DNA from 2 places in the Bradyrhizobium sp. CCBAU 51745 genome. Region 1 is predicted to be linked to the other one. Evidence: predicted binding sites of a transcription regulator. Region 1 holds the regulator's gene; the other holds the start of a gene.
The links. The regulator LexA, encoded in region 1, represses DNA repair genes until DNA is damaged. The targets are predictions, from matches to a motif close to TGTTCNNNNTGTGTTCNG.

Region 1 (8,425 bases):
CCATGGCGGGGATGCGCCGCCGCGGCGTGCCGCCGGCGGCCTTGCGCGAATTCGTCAAGCGGATCGGCGTCGCCAAGGCCAACAGCGTGGTCGATGTCGGCATGCTCGAATTCTGCATCCGCGAGGAGCTGAACCGCACGGCGCAGCGCCGCATGGCAGTCTTGAAGCCGCTCAAGATCGTGATCGAGAACTATCCGGAAGGGCAGACCGAGGAGCTCGAGGCGATCAACCATCCGGATGATCCCTCGGCAGGGACGCGGAAGATCACGTTCGGCCGCGAGCTCTATATCGAGCAGGACGACTTCATGGAGAACCCGCCGAAGAAGTTCTTCCGCCTCTCGCCCGGCAACGAGGTGCGGCTGCGCTACGCCTATTTCGTCAAGTGCACCGGTGTGATCAAGAACGACAAGGGCGAGGTGGTGGAACTGCGCTGCACCTACGATCCCGCGACCAAGGGCGGCAACGCGCCTGACGGCCGCAAGGTCAAGGCGACCATGCACTGGCTGCCGGCGGCCAATTCAGTGCCGGCGGAAATCCGCATCTACAACCAGCTGTTCGCCAATCCGAGCCCTGACGCCTCGAATTTCGCGGCCGATCTCAATCCGAACTCGCTGGAGATCCTCAGCGATGCCCGGGTCGAGGCCTCGGTTGCCGCGAGCAATTCGAGCGAGCCGATGCAATTCGAGCGCCAGGGCTATTTCGTGCGCGACAAGGACTCCACGCCCGGCAAGCCGGTGTTTTCACGCACCATCGGCCTGCGCGATACGTTCGCGAAGGAAGTGGCCAAGGGCTGACAAACGAATGAGCGGTGAGGCCGATGCCATCGTTTCCGCCACCATTGCGAAATGGTGCGCCGGCTTCGCAACGCTCGATGCGGTCGCGCTCTCATCGCTCTATTCGAAGAACGCCTTTTTCTTCGGCTCCAATCCGAAACTCTATCGGGGCAGGGATGGCGTTGCCGAATACTTCAACGGCCTGCCGCGCTGGCGCGAGCCGGGCGCGGCATTTTCCGACGTGCAGGCGGCGCAGGCCGGTCCTGACCTCATCAACATGGGCGCAACCATCACGTTCAACTTTGCCGGTGAACGCTCTGATCTCGTCGTCAAGATGAGCTGGGTCATCATCCGCGAGGACGGCGACTGGAAGATCGTCAATCACCACGCCTCGGCAAAGGCGCCGTTGATCTGACGCACGGCATCGTCATTCCGGCGATGGAAACGAACGTGCTGTCGCCGCGTTGAGGCGGATCCATCCATCGGAGGATCCCGCCATGCAAAACATCGTAGAGCATATGGAAGTCATCGGCGCCGACGGCGTCCATGTCGGCACGGTCGACAAGGTCGAGGGCAACCGCATCAAGCTGACCAAGAAGGACAGCGGTGAGGGCAGCCACCGGGGTCACCACCATTTCATCGACAAGGGCCTCGTCGCCGGTGTCGAGGGCAACAAGGTCCGGCTGTCGGCCAAGGCGGACGTCGCCGTGACGATGGAAGAGGAAAAGTAGGGGCGCGGCCCTTGCGTTCTCGATCCGTACCGCTATTCGGCGGCCTGCACGTTCCGGTAGCCTCTGCGTCGGTCTAATATCGCAGGGGTTGTCAAGGGAATGGCGGAGCCGGGCCGGCCGCAGCGTCTGTCGCAAGGCATTGCCGGGACGCCGATCGCAGGAACTTGGCCAACGGGCCGGGCCGCGTCGGCCGGCGGGTTCGTGCCGGCCGGGTCGGGCGTCTGGCCCGCGGTCGTCGGGCAGCTGCGCGAATGGGCCAAGGCCGAGGCTGGTGCGGGTCGGCTGTTTCCTTGGGTGCCCGTCGCCTTCGGCTGCGGCATCGCGCTCTATTTTGCCGCCGACCATGAGCCGATGCTGTGGGTCACGATGGCGATGGCGACCGCGCTCATGGCTGGCGCCGTCCTGTTGCGGCGAAGCCGCCTGTTTGCGCCCGCAATCATGATCGCGGCGGTTGCGGCCGGCTTTGCCGCGGCGACGTGGAAGACGGCACGCATCGCCCATACCGTGCTCGCAAAGCCGCTTTATTCCGTGTCGCTGTCGGGCTTCGTCGAGACCCGCGACATCCGTGAGCGTACCGACCGTTTCGTGCTGCGTGTCACGGCGATGGAGGCACAGCGCAGCGACGTGAAGCTCGAGCGTGTCCGCCTCTCCGTGCGCAAGGGGACGGCGCCCGATGTCGGCAGCTTCGTGCAGCTGAAGGCGCGGCTGATGCCGCCGCTGTCGCCATTGCGTCCGGGCAGCTACGATTTCTCGCGCGACATGTTCTTCCAGGGCATCGGCGCCTCCGGTTTTGCGATGGGGGCGATCACGACTGTGACGCCGGCCGTGTCGGGCGGATTGCAGCTGCGCTATGCCGCGATCATGCAGGGCTTGCGCGATGCGATCGACGCGCGCATCCGCGCCACGCTCGACGGCGATAACCGCGCCATCGCGACCGCGCTCCTCACCGGCCGCCGCGATGCGATTACGACGCCGGTCAACGACGCCATGTTCATCTCGGGGCTCGGTCACGTCCTCTCGATTTCGGGCTATCACATGGCCGTCGTCGCGGGGGTCGTCTTCTTCGCGGTCCGCGCGCTGCTCGCGCTCGTCCCGGGACTGGCAGCGGGCGTTCCCATCAAGAAATGGTCGGCCGCCGCCGCCTTGGTTGCGTCAGCGTTCTATCTGCTGCTCTCGGGCGCCGAAGTCGCGACGCAGAGATCGTTCTTCATGACCGCGGTGGTGCTGATCGCTGTCATCGTCGATCGCCGCGCGATCACGTTTCGCACCCTGGCCGTGGCGGCGCTGATCGTGCTCGCGGCCGCGCCGGAAGCGCTGGTGCATCCAAGCTTTCAAATGTCGTTCGCGGCGACGCTCGGGCTCGTCGCCATGGTGCAGATCGGCATGCCGAGCCTGCTGGCCTCGCCCGATCATTCGGCGACCGCGCGCATCGCGCTGTGGGGAGGCCGCGAGATCGCGATGCTGTTCATGGCCTCGATGATCGCGGGACTTGCGACCACGCCTTACGCCGCCTTCCATTTCCACCGTGTGACGCCTTATGGCGTGCTCGCCAATCTCGGCGCGATGCCGGTGGTCTCGGCGTTGGTGATGCCGGCCGGGCTGCTCGGATTGCTCGCGGCTCCGTTCGGGCTGGACGGCGTGTTCTGGTGGCTGATGGGAATCGGCATCGACTGGATGATCTTGGTCACGCGCTGGGTGGCGGCATTGCCCGGCGCGGTCGGCCACGTCGGCGCCTTCGGCACGGTGCCGCTGATCGCTGCGAGCCTCGGCCTGATCCTGATGGGTCTTTTGCGCACGCCGCTGCGCTGGTCGGGAGCATTCGTGCTGGTGGCGGCGACCGTCTGGAGTCTTTCCGTCCGGCAACCCGATATTCTGATTGCCGGTGACGGTCAGAACGTCGCGGTGCGCGCCAGGGACGGGCAGCTGCACCTGATCAGGGCGAAGAAGGACAATTTCCTGCTGAAGGAGTGGCTTGCAGCGGACGCTGATTCGCGCGATGCGGCGAGCACCTCGCTCGGCGACGGCGTGTCGTGCGACGATGCCGGCTGCGTGACGCCGCTTGCCGACGGCCGCATGGTCGCGCTGGCGCTCCGCATCGACGCGCTGGCTGATGATTGCGGTCGCGCGGCCCTGGTGGTGACGGCAAAGCCTGCGCCGCCGGATTGCACCGGGATGGTGATCGATCGGCCGCGTCTGGCGAGCCAGGGCGCGCTGGCGCTGACACGTCGCGGCGATGGCTTTGCCATTGCGGCGGCGAGGGCGAGAGGCGCAAACCGCCCCTGGTCGCCGGCGGCGGCCGGCGATGGAGATTTCGAAGGGACCCTCATGCCGCGGTCCGCAGCTCCGCGCGCCAAGGACGCAACACCGTCCGAGGCCGACCTTCAGGCCGAGGATTGAGGCATGATCCGGACAAGCGCGGAGCGGTTCTCCGGCGCGACAAACGCGAAAACGCGTTTGCGCGGAGATCATGCCCAATTTTGGCCGGTTCAACCGATCGGCAGGCCCGGAGGTGTCGGCTGTCTGTCGGCGACAACTTGCGGCTTGTGCTCGCGCTCACCGAGCGGCTGGGTCACCGGCAGTTGCAGCACGGTTGCGCGCTGGCCTTCGACGAGCTGGGTCACCAGCACGTATTTGCCATCGGGGAATTCGATCGCGTCGTGATGACGATCGGGAATGTGCGGATCGACCTTGCCGAACTTGCCGACGCGCGAATTGATGGTGCGCGTCCAGATCCACCTGTTGTCGTAGCGGACGTTGTCGGCGAAGGCGAGCTCCGTTCCCGGCAGCAGGCAGACCGCGACCGACATGTCGGCTTCGGAGGCGAAGCCGCGCGTCGAGGTGCCGCGGAAGGTTGTCGTGACGATCGTCTCGCCGACCTCTGCGGGACGCGTCGCGACGGCATGCAAGCTATAGTCACACATCGGGTGCTCCTCATCAGCGATAGAGCACCCGCGCCTCTTCTGAGGCGCAGGCCTCTATCAGAGTGGAAGCCTGCGATCATATGCCATGTTGGGGGCAAATCTGCGGCTTGAGTCTGCAGGCTGCCATCACAATTTCTTTTTCAGACATCCGAGGAACAAAGACTGCTTCCGTGCATTCCGAGAGCTTCTTCGTTAGCGCCCAGCCGGTGCCGACCAACCCGAATAAGGCCAGGCCGGCTGCGCCTGTTGCCCGACGGCGTTGCGGGCACTGCGGAATTGTTCGTTCGTCGCCTGTGGCGCCCTGCGAACGTGATGCTGCGGCTGCGCAGCGAAGGTTTGCGACGCTGATATTGCGATCAGCGCGATCGCGACGGTGCTCAGAATAATCTTGCGCATGGCGGTCTCCTCGGTCTCGCAAGGCCTGCGAAGCGATGCGTGCTTCGTCATGGCGTGCCGGGGATGTAGCGCGGGAGAGGTGGCCGGATAATCAGTGCAAAACCAGAAAAACCAACCAGCCGGAGCGGACAATCGTCCGCTCCGATCTTGAGGGCGTGCTTGCCAGGTGGCGACGTGCGCCGCGTTCAGTATTTGCGGTACAGCCCGATCAGCTTGCCCTGGATCTTGACCCGGTTGGGCGGCAGGATCCGGACCTCGTAGGCGGCGTTTGCCGGCTCGAGCGCGATCGAGGCGCCGCGGCGGCGGAAACGCTTGAGCGTGGCTTCCTCGTCGTCGATCAGGGCCACCACGATATCGCCGGTGTCGCAGCTCTCGTTGCGCTGGATCAGCGCCATGTCGCCATCGAGAATGCCGGCATCGACCATGGAATCACCGCGGACTTCGAGCGCGTAGTGCTCGCCCGCGCCGAGCATGTCGGGCGGGACGCTGATGGTGTGGCTGCGCGTCTGCAAGGCCTCGATCGGCGTACCGGCCGCGATCCGGCCCATCACGGGAACTGCGACAGGGCGTTCGCCCTCATCGACGGGCGGGCTCGACATCGTGTGCACCTTGCCGAGATTGCCCTCGATGACGCTCGGCGTGAAGCCGCGACGGCTGCCGGCAGCCGCCTGGAGTTCAGGCAGCTTGATCACTTCGATGGCGCGGGCCCGGTTGGGCAGGCGGCGGATGAAGCCGCGCTCCTCGAGCGCAGTGATCAGGCGATGGATGCCCGACTTGGAGCGCAGGTCGAGCGCATCCTTCATCTCGTCGAAGGAGGGCGGCACGCCGCTTTCCTTCAATCGCTCGCTGATGAACCGCAGGAGCTCGTATTGTTTGCGCGTTAACATCTCGACCAAAATCCCCCTGACGATGTCGCTCGATTCCCAGACGCTGAATTCAGCAGTAAGCCGCTACATGCTCGAAACAAATCATGAACGGACACTATATGTTCGATACATGTTCCGCAACTGCTTAATTTACCGTGAACGCGACAAAGTTCGCGGGACGGTTGCGTCGGCGCGCTCACTCCGGCAGTCGCAACACCTCGCAAGGCGTGCCGGAAGCGGCCCTCGGTGCGAACGGCGCGCGCACGAGAAGTGCCTGTGCCGCAGCGAGATTCGCCAACAGTGAGGAATCCTGGTGGTTGACGGGAAGAGCGACGAGCGTGCCGTCGTCCCGCGTCTCCAGACGCGCACGCAGATAATCCTCGCGCTGGTCATTGGCCCCGAGGTCGCGACCGAGCACGGCGCGTTCGCGGCGATGATGAATCATTGAGCGGCCCGACAGCGCGCGAATCAGCGGCACCAGAAACAGGAAGCCGCAGACGTAGGATGACACGGGATTGCCGGGCAGGCCGATGACGCGCATCGGCCCGAGCTGCCCGTTCATCATCGGCTTGCCCGGCCGCATCGCGATCTTCCAGAACGCCATCGAGATACCTTCGTGCCGAAGCGCCTGCTGCACCAGATCGTGGTCACCGACAGACGCTCCGCCGGTCGTGATCAGGATGTCGGCGCCGGATTCGCGGGCGCGGCGGATGCCCGAGGTGGTGGCGGCAAGCGTGTCGGCGGCGACGCCGAGATCGATGGTGTCGGCACCCTCGCTGCGGGCGAGGGCGTGCAGGGCGTAGCCATTGGAATAGACGATCTGGCCGGGGCCGGGTGTCGAGCCCGGCATCACAAGCTCGTCGCCGGTTGCGAGAATCGCGACCTTAGGACGGCGATGAACGCTCAGCTGCGGATGGTTCATGCCCGCGGCGAGCGCAAGGTCCCGATCGGTCAGCCGTGCGCCCTTGCGCAGGAGCACGTCGCCCTCGCGGAAGTCGATCCCGGCGGGGCGAATGTGCCGCCCGGTGAGGGCAGCTTCCTTGATCGTGATGCGCTTGCCGTCCGCGATGGTGTCCTCCTGGATCACGACCGCATCGGCGCCGGCGGGAACGACGCCGCCGGTGAAGATCCGGACAGCTTCGCCGGCACCGACCGTTCCTGCAAATGGGCGGCCGGCTGCAACCTCGCCGACCACCGTGAGCTGCGCATCAACCTTCGCAGCATCAGCCGCGCGAACGGCATAACCATCCATCGCTGACATCGCCTCGGGCGGCTGCGTCCGGCGCGCCGCGACGTCCCGCGCGAGCACGCGATGGAAGGCCTGATCCAGAGCGATCATTTCCTCAGCCAAAGGCTCCGCACCGGCGAGCACGGCGGCAAGCGCATCGGAAACCGGCATCAGGGCCACGGCGAACTCCCGCAACGAGATCAAGGACTCGGTCGGGCAAGGTTCTAGCCGAGCGGGAGGGCCGACGCAAAAAGGGCTATACTGCTGCGAAGCTTACGCTTCGGGCACTAGGGCTCATGTCCAGCATGATCCGGGCAGACCGGTCCGACGGGGGCAGAACTGTGGGCAGCGTCACGACCGCGTTATGGGATTTCCCCTTGCCGCGTTTTCCACTTCAGCGACGTCGGGCGCCTTGGGGCCCTGATCCCGGTCGGGCATCGGATCTGCCTGAGATTTCAGATCGGCCGCTTTGCTCATCAGCTTGGCAGAAAGCTCGGCGTCCGAAGTGGTCTTGGCGAATTTGACCAGCAGGGAGGCCTGCTTGGTGAGGTATGTTTTGCCCAACACGCGATATGTCCGTCCATGGAAGTCCCAGCGGACTCAAGAGTCCGGAAGGGGGCATTCCGTTCCCGGAACTCCGTACAAAAATGCACAAAGAGCTTTGGTTCCTCGTTTTCGGGCGAAATTGTTCCGGAAATTGCCGCCCGATCAGATCCCCAGCGCCTTCAGCGCGACGCCGACGTCGTGGTGTGAGGTCACATGGACCGCGGTGAGGCCGCGGGCGCGCGCGCCTTCGATGTTCTCGGCGAGGTCATCGAAGAACACGATCCGGCTCGCCGGTACGCCCATCGCGGCCACGACGTGGTCGAACGCTTCCGCATCCGGTTTGCGCAGGCCGATGCTGGAGGACAGGTACAACTCGCGGAAATGGCCGAGCAGGTCGGCATATTCTCTGGAAAAATAGTCGACGTGCGGGCGGTTGGTGTTGGAGAAGGCGTAGACCGGCATCTGCTTTGCCGCGCGCGACAGCAGCTCGGCGATGCCAGGCATCTCGCCCGCGAAAATCGCGTTCCACCCCTCGAGGAACTGGACATTCGAAATGGAGATTCCGAGCGAGGAGCGCAGCGAGGCAAAATAGTCTTCATCGCTGATCTTGCCGACCTCGTGCAGGCGGTAGGCCTCGTCGCGCACATAGCGGGCGACGATGGCTTCGGGCTCGCAGCCGGCATGTCCCGCCCAGCAGGCGATCGCCTTGGAGAAATCGATGTCGAGCACGACGCGCCCGAGATCGAACAGAAGCGCATCTGCGCTGCCGGGAGAGAGCGAGGTCATTGCATCCTTTCGGGTCAGTATCGGTAGGGCTCGTGGTCGAATAGCGGGAACGCGCTGAACACGCTCGGTACATTGGTTGCGGTGGCCGGGTGCAGGCAGGACTTGTCGACCTCGGCGAAGGAGGTGGCACCGAGCAGGCCGAGGCAGCGCAGCACCTCGTCCTCCAGCAGTTCCAGCA
Region 2 (8,425 bases), on a different contig from region 1:
CCATGGCTGCGCTATATATTAGTATATTCGAAAATAAGAAGCAACGGAATTAAGAGATATCCTGTGCCCATGCCATAGGGCTCACACCGATTCCGGAGGATCAAAATGAGCGTCACCCATTTCACGCCGGTCGCCTCGCTGCTGGGCGGCGCGCTGGTCGGTCTGTCCGCCGTGCTCTTGATGTGGGCGACGGGACGGATCGCCGGCGTCAGCGGCATCGCGGCGCGGTTGTTCCCGCCCTACGAAGACCGTGAGTTCGCCGGCCGGTTGGCCTTCGTTGCCGGCCTCATTGCTGCACCCTTGGTGGTGCGGCTCGTGACCGGAAGTCTGCCGGAGCAAACGATCGCCGCGGGGGTGCCGGCGCTGATCGTTGCGGGGCTGCTGACCGGCTTCGGATCGGTGTGGGGCAGCGGCTGCACGTCCGGCCATGGTGTCTGCGGCCTGTCGCGACTCTCGGTGCGCTCGCTGGTGGCGACCGCGACCTTCATGGCGGCCGGCATGGCCACTGTTTTCGTGATCCGGCACTGGAGCTGAGACGATGGCCATTCTCGTTCAATTCGCGATCGGCCTCGTCTTCGGGCTTGGTCTCATCGTGTCCGGCATGGCGAACCCGGCAAAGGTCTTGAACTTTTTGGACGTCGGCGGGATTCCCGCGGGGACGTGGGACGCGAGCCTCGCGTTCGTGATGGCCGGTGCGGTCGCAGTGACCTTCGTCGGATTCAATCGCGTCCTGAAGCGTGCGCGGCCGTTTTTTGCCGCTCGCTTCTATGTGCCGACGCGGACCGATATCGATCCCAGAATTGTCGCAGGTCCCGCCATCTTCGGCATTGGCTGGGGAATGGCAGGCTTCTGCCCCGGGCCGGCGCTGACCGCGCTCGGTTTCGGCTCGGCGTCTGCCTTCATCTTCGTCGCGGCGATGTGTGCCGGCATGGTGCTCGCCCGCTTCATCGCTCATTTGCCGTCGCTGACGCGCTACGCCACGCCAGCCGATCCGCTCGAAACCTGAAATCAACAGAGAGTAGCGTCATGGACAAGGACTATCCCGCGATCATCCGGCAGATCTCCGCCAATATGAAGAAGCTCCGCAACGACATTCCCGACACGATGAAGGGATTTGCCGCGCTCGCCCAGGCGGCCACGCGTGACGGCGCGCTGGACAAGAAGACCAAGGAACTGATTGCGCTCGCGCTCGGCGTTGCCGCCCATTGCGACGGCTGCATCGGCTTTCACGCCGAAGCGCTGGTTAAGCTCGCTGCGACACGCGAAGAGATCGAGGAAGCGCTTGGCATGGCCGTCTATATGGGCGGCGGGCCATCGCTGATGTATGCGGCGGATGCAATCGCGGCATATGAACAGTTTCAGCAGCAGATGGTCGCTGCCTGATCCGATCCGGCGTCACGTCGAGCGAACAGACCGGGCGAAGTTGTTCGCCCGGTCCCGTCCAGTCCTATTGTGCTGCTTACCAGCGGTCGTCGCCGACTCCGACGCCCACGCTGACACCGGGCGCGCGAATGCCGACGCCGGCGCGCGGGCCGTCATCCCAATCACGGTAGGTGCGGCGCTCGTAATAGCGTTCACGCGGCATGCGGGCGTAGGAGTCGCGCACGATCACGCGTGCGCCGCCATGGGTGCGGTAGCAATTGCCGGCGTCATCGCAGACGAGCCGGACCTCCTGAATGAGATCGGGGCTGGTGTATTCGCTGGTCGTGTAGATATCCGCAGCCTTCGCGCCGCTCCCCGCCGCCAGAGCGCCGACACCGGCCAGCAGTGCAATCGTGAACATCCTCATCCTGTCCTCCTCCGAAACTGCCCTCGGCGGTAACAAGAATGAGACGCCGCGATCGTTCCGGTGGAATTTCAGGTTTTTCCCGGAACCGGATTGCCGTGCGGCGTGAGGTTTCGCTAGATCGGCTGGTAGGCTTCCGACCCGCAGATATCATCTGCCTCCGCGCGCCGCCGGTCGATGATCTTCCCGCCCGATATCGTGACGATGTAGGTCTGGGTGCCCAGTGCGGAGCCGGTGGCGGCAGTGAGGTTCGCGCGGACGCAGGCCGTCCAGCCCGATCCGCGGACCTCGTGATGGGGCAGGGCGACCTGTACCTCGCGCGGATAGGATGTGTTGAGAAAGACCACGTCAATCTGCTCGCGGACCACGCGCTTGACATCCGGCGGCGGCTCGGGCGGCGGCTGTTCGGCCTCCTTGATGCGCATGAACTCGGGCACCGGCGCGCGGCTGTCGGCAAAGCCGCACGCACCGAGCGCGAGCACGCAGGCAAGCAGCGCCACATGAGCAACAATCCGCAACATTCGTGAAGGTCCCCCGCGGGCCAACAGATAGGCGCGAATTCGAACGGAACGAAGTCCTGCCCGATCAACATTTGCTGAAGGGCTGGGGTGCGCCGCGTTAGCTATGATTCGTCGCAGGCGCAGATGGGCGGCGGCCAGCGCCATTCGAACGAGGCGGACAACACGCCCAAAAGGCCGACGAAAGGCCCAAGCTGGGGTAGCGACCCCGGCGGTTCAGGCCTCGCCCTTCAACCAGGTGATCGCGCTCGATGCCGCTGCAATGGCCCGGCGAAGTCCGGATCACAAATTGATGCTTGCGTGCGGGTCGTGCGAACCGTCATTCACATCGTGCGCGCTATTGCACGAAGGCGAGGCCGACACGCCTGTCGTTTCGCCACACCGCGCGGCAATGCCGCACGAAATTGTCGCATGAAATCGACAGCGTGAACGAGGGCGGCAATAAAACAGGATTTTCAAGGTCGATCGCGGCACCGCGGTCCGAGATGTTGCGCACCGTGCAAGCCACGCCGCTGCCTTCAAAGGTGACCGTACCACCCTTGAAAACCCGATGACGTTGCGTTGCACGCTTCTCGATCATCCGCGTTGGTCCATAGTGACGATTGTGAAATAGCGCATAGAAATTGCGTTGATCTAAACTCAATACTGGCGCTACTTGCACGGCGCTTAAGATTTCGTTTACGACGTTGAGGCGGCGAGTTACTCCGCCGTGTTTATCCCGCAAGCCTTTCCTTTATGGCGTTACGCGCCCATGGAGATTCCGAATGAAGACTAAGCTTTCCCTTTTGTTCGCCGCAGCGCTCTCTTTGACATCGATGCCCGCCCACGCCGTCAAGTGGGACCTCTCGACCATGACCTGCAAGCAGTTCCTCGAGAGCGGCGAGGACAACATCGCCGTCGTGCTGACCTGGATGGACGGCTGGTACAAGGGCGATGAGGACAACGCGATCATCGACACCGAGGTCTTCATCGAAAACGCCAAGAAGTTCGGAGCCTATTGCGGAAAGAATCCGACCGTCAGCGTCGTCACCGCGGCCGACGAAATTCTCGGCAAGTAATCCTTGAAGTAATTCTTGAAGCGAGCGGGCCGAGGCGTGATTGCGATCGCGCCTCGCCTCTCGCTTCGATATCATTGGCACCGAGAGCCGCGGTGCGCCTTGCGCGCACGCGGCTCTCTTCGTTTCGGATGATGCTCAGCCCGGCAGCATCGCGAACGCGCTCGACACCATCGCGACCTGCTTGTTGTCGCTGGCGGAGAGCAGGGTGACGCGACCGAAGCTCATGGTGCGTCCCAGTCGCACCACGCGCGCATCCGCCAGCACATCCGACGAGGCGACCGCGCGCATGAAATGCGTGGTCTGGTCCACCGTCGTCATCGGACGATAGCCCTTGTTGGCGGCGAGGTTCGCGATCACCATCGCGGTGTCGGCCAGCGCCATCAAGGCCTGGCCGCAGACAACGCCGCCGTTGCGGCATAGCTTCTCCGAGAACGGCATGCGGAGCAGCGCGCCAGGCTGCCAGTCCGGCACATCGGCCGGCGGCGTGTGCTCGATGCGCTCGACGGAGAGGTTGAGATCCTGGACCCAGGGCGCAAAGACCTCGCCGAGGATGCGTCTGGCCTCGGCGATGCCGAACTCGGCTTCTGGCTGTGATGGCATTGCGGTCGTTCCCTCCTGTGTTGCCCGATGTTTCGGCCACACTGCGCGCCTGGGCGCGGTGACGTCACTGCTGCGGTCGGCTTGAAAATGCCTGACTTCGCCCGATATGATGCCATGCTTGGGAGCGGGTGGACGATGTTGCGTCGATGTGTCCTGATATTTTGCTTGGCCGCGCTCGGCCTGGCGCTGAACGGCTGCACCAAATGCGGTCCGATTTGGGACGACTGGCTCCATGAGCCGAAATCGTGCAGGTCGGATCGGCTCTAGCGGGCTGAAGCGGCGCCCGGCGCTGCGCAGAGGGGCAGGGTGTGGTATCCGCCCTCCGTCCACGATCAAGGAGTGAGTGATGAAGCTTTTCCGTATGGCGGCGGTGCTGGCGCTGGTGGCTGGACCGGCCTTCGCGCAGGATGGGGCGGCACCCCATATCAATCTGATGGCTGATGGCCCGCCCAAGACCGATGATGAGAAGGCCGCGGATGCTGCGCGCGAGAAGGCCTACAAGGAAACGCTGAAGAAGATTCCGGATGCCAAGGCGTCCAACGATCCCTGGGGCGGGATGCGCGCCGACCCGCCGAAGCAGCCCGCGCCGAAGACCTCGGCCGTCACCAGCGCGCCCAAGAAGCCCAAGGCCGGGACGGCCGCCAACTGACCGCGCTCCCGGAGGCGGTTGGCGCCTCCGGCGGGACTCGCCTTTGCCGGGTAGCGATCCTACATCCTTCGCAGTGTTGCGTTGAGGAGGCAGGACATGGCGGATCGTCCGCGGGACCTCGCCGAGCGGATGGCGCGCCGGCGCAAACCGGCCGCCAGAGCGAGCGAACCGGCCGGCGACGGCTATCTGCGCGAGAGCTTCACCCTGCCGCGCGCCGCGGCAAGAGCAAGGGCGCAGGCCTTTTTCGCGCGCTATCCGAAAGCCGATTACATGAGCGAGGTCGAAACCTGGCGCGAATTGCCCGGCGGCGACATCGAATTCACCATGCGGCGGTTGCCCAGCGCGGACTAGTCGTCCGGTTTCGGTCAACCCCGCCGGTTCACGCCGTCTTGCGCCCGATCGCCTTCAGTTCCCGATCGATACGTAACTGCACCCGACGGATGGCCAAGAGGTCGATCTTCGTCTCGGTCTTACCTGTCTTGGTCTCGTCGCCGATCCGGAACTGCCATTGCCACACACCCGGGATCGCCGTCTTTGCAACCGTGAACTCTACGCCCCTGTGATTCATGGTCACCTCCACGATTCACCTATCCATGTGCGCAAACATGTTGGGCGTGAGAATATTCCGCCGACAAGCGAAATTTGCCGTTAAGTGGAGGAAAATTCACGAAAATCCTGAAAGCGCGCGCAGCTCGAAGCATGCGAAATCAGATTCCGAAACTGGAGGCCGACGATCGCGTTGCATGGGCGGCTGGTACCGCGATTCACGGCCGCGCACCCGCCCGCCAGGTCATCGGCCTTACGACCAGGAACTCTGTTCATGGCAGGAGAACCACGGAAGCGCGCGACATGCGCTCACGCGCGAAAAAAAACCCGCCAGGGGAGAGCCGGGCGGGTAGAAGGTTATTGGAGGCTGAGGTGCTGGGCTGCAACACCATAGCCAAATGACCGTAGCCCGCTCAGCTTACGACAGCCTGACAGGACGGATCGGCGACTGAGCATGGAGGCTCATTGTTGGTCCACCGGGCAAACCGACGCTGGAGCAGTCGCGTCCCAATTCAGACATCTCCGCGCACAACTTCAGACACAAGCGTTGGCGACACTTTCCGCGCACGGCGAAGCCATGGGGGATACGTGGCGCGCCGACAGCGGGGTGGCATCATGGACAAGGTTGAGCGGTCATTCGCCGCCGCGACGGCGGCTGGCTTCGTGGTGTTGGTGATCGGCATCGTGCTGCTGGCGCTGATGTAGGGACCGAGCGGCACGCGCCGCCATAGCTACGAAAACAACCCCATGCACAGTAGGCAGCGGCTCGTTTCGCGTGGCCTTTATCCTTAGTGCACCTTGATCTCGTCCAGGGGCAGATGCAGATCGGCGGCGCGCTCCTCGCGGTCCTTCTTGCGGAACTCGCTTTCCCTGCGCTCGAACTTCAGCATCTCCTCGAGCGCGGCCGCGCGCAGCTGATTGCGCCTGTTCGCATCGTGGTGCGCATCTTCCGTCATGACCCGATCCCCGACTGTGCCAGCGCCGTTCTCAAAGAAACGCCCGCGGCCACAGAAAAGTTCTGTGCCGAAGGATTGCGAAATTATGACGGCAGAACGGCTCTTCCGTCTTTGATACACATCATGTGTCAGAAGAGCGCCGAAAGCTCATTTCGGGAAATAAGGACATCCGATGTTCCCCTGCCGGAACACCGCAGTTTAACGGACTTCACATCCTCCACGATCTCGGTAGAAATACGTGGGCCGGGGCTGGAATTTGATCCCGAACAATTATTGCAACCGGCAAGGGGCCACCGCGAGGTGGCCCCTTTCGATTCCGACATTCGCCAAGGCGGATGAGGGCAGCCCAAATCTGGCGCTGTCCTAATACGGCCAGCCCCTCCAAATCTGAAAAGAACATATTGCGAACCTAGAACAAATAGTGTACATTGTTTTTATCGACGATCCGCCGCGTCAATCGTTTGTCCCGCACCCGAATCCTCGCCATAAGGAGCACGACCCAATGTCCACCACTGCCCTGCGTATCGTCGAAGGATCTTCCATGGACAAGAGTAAAGCTCTGGCTGCCGCGCTCTCCCAGATCGAGCGTCAGTTCGGCAAGGGCTCGGTGATGAAGCTCGGCAAGAACGACCGTTCGATGGACATCGAGGCAGTGTCGTCAGGCTCGCTCGGGCTCGATATCGCGCTCGGCATCGGCGGTCTGCCCAAGGGGCGCATCGTCGAGATCTACGGGCCGGAATCCTCAGGAAAAACCACGCTGGCGCTGCACACGGTGGCAGAAGCCCAGAAGAAGGGCGGCATCTGCGCCTTCATCGACGCCGAGCACGCGCTCGACCCGGTCTATGCCCGCAAGCTCGGAGTCAACATCGACGAGCTCTTGATCTCCCAGCCCGACACCGGCGAGCAGGCGCTGGAAATCTGCGACACGCTGGTGCGTTCGGGCGCGGTGGATGTGCTGGTGGTCGATTCGGTCGCGGCCTTGGTGCCGAAGGCCGAGCTCGAAGGCGAGATGGGCGATGCGCTGCCGGGTCTTCAAGCGCGGTTGATGAGCCAGGCGTTGCGCAAGCTGACGGCCTCGATCAACAAGTCAAACACCATGGTGATCTTCATCAACCAGATCCGCATGAAGATCGGTGTGATGTACGGCTCGCCGGAAACCACGACCGGCGGCAACGCGCTGAAGTTCTACGCCTCGGTCCGCCTCGACATCCGCCGCATCGGCGCGATCAAGGAGCGCGACGAAGTGGTCGGCAACACGACGCGTGTGAAGGTGGTGAAGAACAAGCTGGCGCCGCCCTTCAAGCAGGTCGAGTTCGACATCATGTACGGCGAGGGCGTCTCCAAGATGGGCGAGATCCTCGATCTCGGCGTCAAGGCTGGCATCGTCGAAAAGTCCGGCGCCTGGTTCTCCTATGACAGCCAGCGCCTCGGCCAGGGCCGCGAGAATTCGAAAGCGTTCCTGAAGTCCAACCCGGACATCACCGCCAAGATCGAGACCGCGATCCGCCAGAACTCCGGCTTGATCTCGGAGCAGATTTTGGCCGGCACGCCCGAGAGCGACGCCGACGGCGAGGAGCCGGCGGACGAGTAAGCCCTAAAGCGAGAAGTTTTTCGCGAGGAGCGGGCGCTGAGGACGTTGAGTTGCCGACGTCGTCAGTGCCCGTCTCTTTTTGCGTTGGAGTGATCGGGTGGTGTGGTGAAGCGCGTGATCCTGACCAGTTCGTCCGGCGTTGGTCTCACCTTTGCCGATCGCGCCGACATGGTCGTCCCGCTGATCTTTCGATTCGTCTCCGGACCACTGCCTACGTCGCACCATCTTGAACAGTATCTCACCGGAGGCTCTTTCAGAGGCTCTTTCTTGGGCGAGCGGGAGGTACGTTGGTCCGATCTGGTTGCGCGGGTCGCCCCAGAGCGGTCTCGCGCACAAGGAGCTCGGACTGGTCTGGTTCTGCAAAGCCTACGGTGTCGAAGAGATCGAGCTGTGGTTTGATCCCAGCCCGAGCAATCAATTGCAACTGATCTGGATCCTCGACTATCTCCGTTCCGAGTCGTACGCGGCCGAGCGTACCAGGCTGCGAATAGTCGATTTCGATTTGCTCGGAGCCCACAGTGCCAGGCTTCGCGATCACACCATCCGACAGTTGGATGTCACGGAGTTCGACTTCGAGGCCGCCCGCATCGCCTGGGAGGCCTACCGGTCACCAACGCCGGAGCTCTGTTTCGGATTGCTCAGTCAGGACTTTCCCGGGCTCCCCTTCCTGAAGCCGGCGATGGAGGAATTACTGGCGGAATTGCCGTCTCCGATCACCGGA

Region 2: the regulator LexA is predicted to act here: its motif matches at 6,506-6,523, upstream of recA (recombinase RecA).

Annotation. Positions count from the first base shown of each region.
Region 1 is NZ_LBJP01000070.1:34,575-42,999, reverse strand. Features, by position in the region: gene XH98_RS17270 (glutamine--tRNA ligase/YqeY domain fusion protein) at 1-794, shown strand, start outside; gene XH98_RS17265 (nuclear transport factor 2 family protein) at 802-1,188, shown strand; gene XH98_RS17260 (DUF2171 domain-containing protein) at 1,271-1,504, shown strand; gene XH98_RS17255 (ComEC/Rec2 family competence protein) at 1,604-3,901, shown strand; gene XH98_RS17250 (hypothetical protein) at 3,991-4,425, opposite strand; gene XH98_RS17245 (hypothetical protein) at 4,618-4,821, opposite strand; gene lexA (transcriptional repressor LexA) at 5,007-5,708, opposite strand; gene XH98_RS17235 (molybdopterin molybdotransferase MoeA) at 5,884-7,095, opposite strand; gene XH98_RS17230 (hypothetical protein) at 7,267-7,482, opposite strand; gene XH98_RS17225 (HAD family hydrolase) at 7,624-8,247, opposite strand; gene XH98_RS17220 (alpha-hydroxy acid oxidase) at 8,262-8,425, opposite strand, start outside.
Region 2 is NZ_LBJP01000004.1:199,734-208,158, reverse strand. Features, by position in the region: gene XH98_RS06215 (ArsR/SmtB family transcription factor) at 1-4, opposite strand, end outside; gene XH98_RS06210 (YeeE/YedE family protein) at 106-534, shown strand; gene XH98_RS06205 (DUF6691 family protein) at 539-1,006, shown strand; gene XH98_RS06200 (carboxymuconolactone decarboxylase family protein) at 1,027-1,383, shown strand; gene XH98_RS06195 (hypothetical protein) at 1,460-1,789, opposite strand; gene XH98_RS06190 (hypothetical protein) at 1,903-2,307, opposite strand; gene XH98_RS06185 (PilZ domain-containing protein) at 2,642-2,884, opposite strand; gene XH98_RS06180 (HdeA family protein) at 3,069-3,362, shown strand; gene XH98_RS06175 (PaaI family thioesterase) at 3,498-3,962, opposite strand; gene XH98_RS06170 (hypothetical protein) at 4,309-4,611, shown strand; gene XH98_RS06165 (hypothetical protein) at 4,708-4,962, shown strand; gene XH98_RS06160 (hypothetical protein) at 4,991-5,179, opposite strand; gene XH98_RS06155 (hypothetical protein) at 5,946-6,113, opposite strand; gene recA (recombinase RecA) at 6,616-7,704, shown strand; gene XH98_RS06145 (hypothetical protein) at 8,006-8,425, shown strand, end outside.